One region of the Nitrospirillum goiasense genome, then DNA from elsewhere that is predicted to be linked to it. Evidence: predicted binding sites of a transcription regulator. Region 1 holds the regulator's gene; each other region holds the start of a gene.
What was found. Region 1 encodes PhoB, which activates phosphate uptake and scavenging genes when phosphate is short. Its sites were predicted from a motif close to TNTCATAAAACTGTCA; they were not measured.
Positions count from the first base shown of each region.

Region 2: a site for PhoB is predicted at 1,122-1,137, ahead of ULB03_RS08745 (UDP-2,3-diacylglucosamine diphosphatase). Genes of this name have one in related genera too.
Region 3: a site for PhoB is predicted at 1,362-1,377, ahead of pstS (phosphate ABC transporter substrate-binding protein PstS). Genes of this name have one in related genera too.

Region 1 covers NZ_JAXQNP010000002.1:674,568-676,831, forward strand. The annotation lists gene phoU (phosphate signaling complex protein PhoU) at 1-480, shown strand, start outside; gene phoB (phosphate regulon transcriptional regulator PhoB) at 558-1,262, shown strand; gene ULB03_RS05435 (class I SAM-dependent methyltransferase) at 1,438-2,264, shown strand, end outside.
Region 2 covers NZ_JAXQNP010000002.1:1,350,383-1,352,646, reverse strand. The annotation lists gene ULB03_RS08755 (diacylglycerol/lipid kinase family protein) at 112-804, opposite strand; partial or broken gene ULB03_RS08750 (hypothetical protein) at 888-1,022, opposite strand; gene ULB03_RS08745 (UDP-2,3-diacylglucosamine diphosphatase) at 1,265-2,098, shown strand; gene ULB03_RS08740 (glycosyltransferase family 4 protein) at 2,095-2,264, shown strand, end outside.
Region 3 covers NZ_JAXQNP010000002.1:1,276,957-1,279,220, reverse strand. The annotation lists gene pstS (phosphate ABC transporter substrate-binding protein PstS) at 160-1,212, opposite strand; gene ULB03_RS08355 (OprO/OprP family phosphate-selective porin) at 1,914-2,264, shown strand, end outside.

The sequences.
Region 1 (2,264 bases):
GAACGCACCGGCGACTATGCCGCCAACATCGCCAAGCGCAGCATGGCGCTGGCCAAGTTGCCCGCCGTGCGGCCCGTGAGCGCCATTCCGCGCATGGGCAAGCTGGTCGAAAGCATGCTGAAGGACGTGCTGGACGCCTATATCGACCGCGACGTGGGCAAGGCCATCGACGCCTGGAACCGCGATGAGGAACTGGACGACCTGTACACCAGCCTCTTCCGCGAGGTCCTGACCTATATGATGGAGGACCCGCGCAACATCACCCCTTGCACCCACCTGCTGTTCATCGCCAAGAATTTGGAGCGGGCGGGCGACCATGCCACCAACATCGCGGAAAACATCCATTTCCTGGTGTTGGGCCAGCCGCTGACGTCCAGCCGCCCCAAGCATGACGAGTCCAGCTTCGTCGTCGGCCCCACGGCGGACGTCGACCTGCATGGCAGCGGCCTGCACGGGGCCGAGTCGCTGGACGACCTGTAAGTAGCGCCTGCGCCTGTAGCGATTAGATTTCGACCCACCTGCCTCCGCCTGCGGACAGCCAGTTTTAGGGACACCCCATGAACGCCTCGTTGAAGCCCTTGGTCCTGATCGTCGAGGACGAAGCCGACCTCGTCACGCTGCTGAGCTACAACCTGGAGAAAGAAGGCTTCCGGGTGCTGACCGCCAACGACGGCGAGGAGGCCCTGCTGCTGGCCGATGAGCAGGCGCCGCACCTGGTGCTGCTGGATTGGATGTTGCCGCTGATGAGCGGGCTGGAGGTCTGCCGCCAGATGCGCCGCAACCCCAAGACCCGCGAAATCCCCATCATCATGCTGACCGCCCGGGGCGAGGAGGCGGACAAGGTGCGCGGCCTGAATTCCGGCGCCGACGACTATATCTCCAAACCCTTCAGCCCGACCGAGCTGGTGGCCCGCATCCGCGCCGTGCTGCGCCGGGCCGTCCCCTCCCTGGCGGAGGAGCTGCTGCGCTACGGCGACATCAGCATGGACCTGGCGGCCCACCGGGTGCGCCGCAACAGCCGCGACATCCACCTGGGCCCGACGGAATTCCGCCTGCTGCGCCATTTCATGCAGCACCCCGGCCGCGTCTTCTCGCGCGAGCAGTTGCTGGACATCGTTTGGGGCCATGACGTGTACGTGGAGCCGCGCACCGTGGACGTGCACATCCGCCGCCTGCGCAAGGCCCTGAACGAGGAGACGGAACTGGACATGATCCGCACCGTGCGGTCGGCCGGCTACGCCCTGGACATGAAGTCCGCTTAAAGGCCGCGGCAGCGGCAGCGGGAGCGAGCGCTTCGGCAACCTTGAAGACCTTGGGGCTATGGCCATCTGCCGATGGGGGGCGAACGGATAAGCCACTTATCCTGCCCCCTTTTCAGGGCAGGCCTGCCCACCAAGCCCGCTACCCAAGCGCCGTTCCCGACGCTATGGTGCCGCCATGGTCGACCATCCCACGCCCCCGCCCTTCACCGCCGACACCACCGCCACCGACGCCCTGACGGCGCAGGAGCGTGAGGCGCGATCCTTCGGTTTCCGCGCCATCAACCCGGCGGAGAAGGCACCGCTGGTGCAAGGCGTGTTTTCCAGCGTCGCCAGCCGCTACGACGTCATGAACGACCTCATGTCGGTGGGCATCCACCGGCTGTGGAAGGCGGATTTCGTCGGCCTGGTGAACCCCCGCGCCGGCGAAACCATCCTGGACGTGGCCGGCGGCACGGGCGACATCGCCTTCCGCATGGCCGCCAAGGCGCCCGCGGCCCGGATCATGGTCTGCGACCTGACGGAGGCCATGGTGCGGGTGGGCCGTGACCGCGGCATCGACAAAGGGTCCATGCCCGGCTGGGACCAGACGCCGGAAACGCGCGGCGGCCTGCAGTGGACGGTCGGCAATGCCGAGTCGCTGCCCCTGCCCAACCGCTCGGTCGACGCCTACACCATCGCCTTCGGCCTGCGCAACGTCACCCATATCGACAAGGCGCTGGCCGAGGCCCACCGCGTGCTGAAGCCCGGCGGACGCTTCTATTGCCTGGAATTCAGCCAGGTGAACCTGCCCATCCTGCGCGAGCTGTACGACCGCTATTCCTTCGAGGTCCTGCCCCGCATCGGCCAAGTGGTGGCGGGCGACCGCGACAGCTATCAGTACCTGGTGGAAAGCATCCGCCGCTTCCCCGAGCGGGAGGCGCTGTGCCGCCGGCTGGAGGCCGTGGGCTTCGCCCAGGCCAAGGCCCGGCCCCTGACGGGTGGCGTGGCCGCCATCCATTCCGC
Region 2 (2,264 bases), 680 kb from region 1:
GTGAGTTGCATTAAGTGAGTTGCCTGGTTGGTGGCCTTGCCTGGACTTAACGCCTTGGGGGCAGACCAGCGCCCCCATCAGGGCAGACGGGACACTTATCTCACCGGACACTTATCTCAGTTGTGATACGGGGCGGAGCGGCGGCGCCAGGACAGAGAAGGGCGCCGCCGTTTCCATATCCACCGGCAGGCGGGCGATGGTGTCGCCATCCCCCTGCACCGGGTCGCCCAGCGGCCCCTCGATCCGCACCCGCACCGCCGGCACCACGCGGTACCCCAATCCCCCCTTCGCCGTCCGCTCCGCGTCGGCACCCCAGCGGGCCAACTGCCCGGTGACCAGGGCCGCGCCATAGCCTAGGGCCGACAGGCGGCCACCATCCTGGAACAGGCAGACCTGGAAACCGCCCACGTCCAGCCGGGCGTCCGGCGCGCAGATGAAGCGACCACCGTAAAAATGTCCCTTGGCCACGATGCAGGACGCGACGTCGTGCACGCTGTCGTGACCGGCCGCGTCCCATAGGGTGACGCGGTAGCGCGGGCTGGGCCAGCGGGCGATTTGCGCCAGGCTCTCCAGGAAATAGGCGCCCTTGCCCAGGCGCCGTTTCACGACGGGATCCACCCCCTCCACCACATGGGCGTCCAGCCCCACGCCGGCCATCATGGTGAACAGCCGGCCGTTCGCCCGCCCGGCATGGATGATCCGGGGGGTGGCGCCCGCCAGCGTGCGCGCCAGGTCGGCAGCACCCGTGGGCAGGCCCAATTCGGCCGCCAGCACGTTGGCCGTGCCCAGCGGGATGAGGCCCAAGGCCGGTGGGGACGACAGGGGGCGGCCAGCAGTCCGTTCACCACCTCGTTGATGGTGCCGTCGCCGCCCGAGGCCACCACGGCGTCGGGGATCGTCCCCTCCGTCAAGGCGCCCGAGGCCGCCAGCGCCGCCAGCCGTTCGGCGTCGCGCGGCCCGGTGGTTTCCACCACCGTCACCGGCGACCCGCCCCGCCTCAGCGCGTCAACCACGCCCCCCATCAGCCCCCGCCGCCGTCGGCCCGCGACAGGATTGTGAATGATCAAGAGACGGCGGGCGGGAATCGCCTCAATTTCCGTGACAGCCAAGTGAAGGGCGGAAGACATATTTATGAATGCCCCGTGAATATATGGTGAAGTCCTTGAGCCAGCCTCTATCACCATTTGTCTTGCCCTACATGCTGCGGTATAGCCCTGTCAACATTACTATTGATTGTCTGCGTTGGTCATGTCGGGGGCGTAGCATGGAGACGGACATGGAGACGGAGCACGAGGCCCCGCGGCGGTACCGCAGCATCTGGCTGTCCGACCTGCACCTGGGCACCCGCGGCTGCCAGGCCGACATGCTGCTGGATTTCCTGAAGCACACCGAGTTGGAGTACCTGTATCTGGTGGGCGACATCGTCGACGGCTGGCGCCTGAAAAAGGGCTGGTACTGGCCGCAGGCCCATAACGACGTGGTGCAGAAGGTGCTGCGCCGGGTGCGCAAGGGCACCAAGGTCTTCCTAATCCCCGGCAACCATGACGAAGTCTTCCGCGACTTCATCGGGCTGCAGTTCGGCGGCGTCACCATCCTGGAGGACGCGGTCCACACCACCGCCGACGGCCGCCGCTTCCTGGTGCTGCACGGCGACCTGTTCGACGCGGTGGTGAAATACGCCAAGTGGCTGGCCTATGTCGGGGACAGCGCCTACACGCTGCTGCTGACCCTGAACACTTGGCTGAACGCCGCCCGCCGCCGCTTCGGCTTCCAGTACTGGTCGCTCTCCGCCTACCTGAAGAACCGCACCAAGAAAGCGGTGGAATTCATCGGCAATTACGAGCAGGCGCTGGCGGACGAGGCCAAGCGCCGGCAGGTCGACGGCATCATTTGTGGCCACATCCACCACGCGGAGATGCGTGACATGGGTGGCGTCCTCTACTGCAACGACGGGGACTGGGTGGAATCGTGTACCGCATTGGTCGAACACGCCGACGGCACGTTGGAGATCATTCATTGGGCGGACGAAGTGCGCAAGCGCGTAGCGGCGCGGCAGCCTGGGCAGCCGGGCGGGACGACGCAGAAGGCTGCAGCGTGAAGATCCTGATCGTCACGGATGCGTGGCACCCCCAGGTGAACGGCGTGGTCCGCACCCTGACCACGACGCGGGACGAACTGCGCCAATTGGGCCATGAGGTCGAGGTCATCGCCCCTGACCGCTTCCGCACCGTGCCCATGCCCACATACCCGGAAATCCGGCTGGC
Region 3 (2,264 bases), 600 kb from region 1:
GGCCATAGGCCCTGCGATAACGAAAACGCGATGACCTAAAAAACCCGGATGTACGTGAAGGAAGCCGACAGAGAGGGAGAGGAGCCGTTGGCGACCCCTCTCCCGACCTCCGTCCCCCGGGGCTGACCCCGGGGGCGCATCCTTCTTACCCGAGTACTGTTACTTCGACCAGACCGGCTTGCCGTCGGCGGTCTTAATCGTGGACCAGGACTTCTCGACCTGGGAGATCACGGCGGCCGGCATCGGCACGTAGTCCAGCTGCTCGGCGGCGGCCTGGCCGTTGTTGTAGGCCCAATCGAAGAACTTCAGGGCCTCGGCGACGGCGGCACCGTCCTGCGGCTGGCTGTACACCAGGATGAAGCTGGCGCCGGTGATCGGCCAGCTGTCGGCGCCCGGCTGGTCGACCAGCACCAGGTAGAAGCCCGGGGCGTTGGCCCAGTCGGCACCGGCGGCGGCGGCCTGGAAGGCCTTGATTTCCGGGCTGACGATCTTGCCTTCCTTGTTCTTCAGCTTGGTGAAGGTCAAGGTGTTCTGCTTGGCGTAGGCGTACTCGACATAGCCGATAGCGCCGTCGGTCAGCTTCACCATGTTGGCAACGCCTTCGTTGCCCTTGGCGCCCAGGCCGGCGGCCCACTGCACCGAGGTGTTGGCGCCGACGCGCTCGGAGAATTCCTTGTCTTCCTTGGACAGGTAGGTGGTCCACAGGAAGTTCGTGCCCGACCCATCGGAACGGTACACCGGGACGATGGAGGTCTTGGGCAGGTTCAGGCCGGGGTTCAGCGCCTTGATGGCCGGGTCGTCCCAGGAGGCGATCTGGCCCAGGTAGATCTTGGCGATGGTCGGGCCGTCCAGCTGGATCTGGCCGGGGGCAATGCCCTTCACGTTGATGACCGGGACGACGCCGCCCATGATCATCGGGAACTGCTGCAGGCCCGCTTCCTTCAGCTCTTCAGCCTTCAGGGGCATGTCCGAGGCGCCGAAGGTGACCGTCTTCGCCTTGATCTGCTTGATGCCGCCGCCGGAACCGATGGACTGGTAGTTCAGACCCACGCCGGTCTTGGCCTTATAGGCCTCGGCCCACTTGGCGTAGATGGGGTACGGGAAGGTGGCGCCGGCGCCGCTGATGTCGGCGGCCTGGGCGGCGCCCACCATCATCACCGCGGCCGCGGCGGCAACCATGCCCTTCAGCAGGTTCTTCGGTTGAAAGTTCACGGGATTCCCCCACGGGTTGGAACGTCTTAGTCGACCATCTCGGGGCCCCGGCCGGTCCGCCCAGGGGGTATGCCCCCGCGACCGCTCCTGATCCCGTCTCGACGGGCGGACCCTAGATTCCGGGTCCTGAACCTTTGGTGACGACTATGTTACGGTTTTGTGAAACTGTGGGCCTATTGTCGCAGGCCCCGCCCCCGTTCACGCCCCGTACCCCGCCGCCAACGCGCAACACCGCCGCCGCCGGGCCGGGCTCGCGGGCTTTTGGTGTTTCTTAAATACTTCTCAAGCGCGCCCGGACCAGCGGCGCCACCGGATTTTTTCTGCCCCCGCATCCCGGCAGCATCCGCCACCGCAAGCACGCACCCCGGTGCGCCCTATTCACCACACTATAGATGCAATGGAGGGTGCTCGGCTTTTTTTTCGCCGAGTCCCCCTGGCCGCGGCTCTACTACGGTAGTCCGTAATTTGTTGGCCCGCCTTACTTTAAGCCCGCTAAAACACCCGACTCGGAACTGTTGCATCCCGGCCACAGCCAGCCCCTTTAATAAATCTGTCAACCTTCAGCAGTCTCGCTGTCATGCTATATTGCTACCGAGCGCTTCGTGAGGGCCGCAGCCCAAACGCTCCAAACGCGTGACGTCGGCCCCGAAACCCGGGATTGGGCGGCATGCCGTAGACCGGATGATGGGAGAATCTAGGAAATGAACCTGAAGACCGTGTTGCTCGCTGGCACGGTGCTGGGCGTGGCTTTCGCCGCCGCCGGTGCCTCCGCTGCAGAAACCAAGAAGTCGAACGCCGCCTCCGCCACCGCCGCCGCGGCCGCCACCCCGCTGGCCACCCAGGCGCAGATCGACGCGCTGAACAAGCAGATCCAGGCGCTGCAGGCGCAGCTGCAGGCCATTGCGACCCAGACCGACGCCGCCAACAAGGCCGCAGCCGAGTCCAAGGCCGCCGCCGAGAAGGCCGCCACCTCCGCCACCGCCGCCACGGCGAACCTGCCCAGCATCACTTTCCCGAACGGCATCCCGACGTTCTCGTCCGCGGACAAGGCT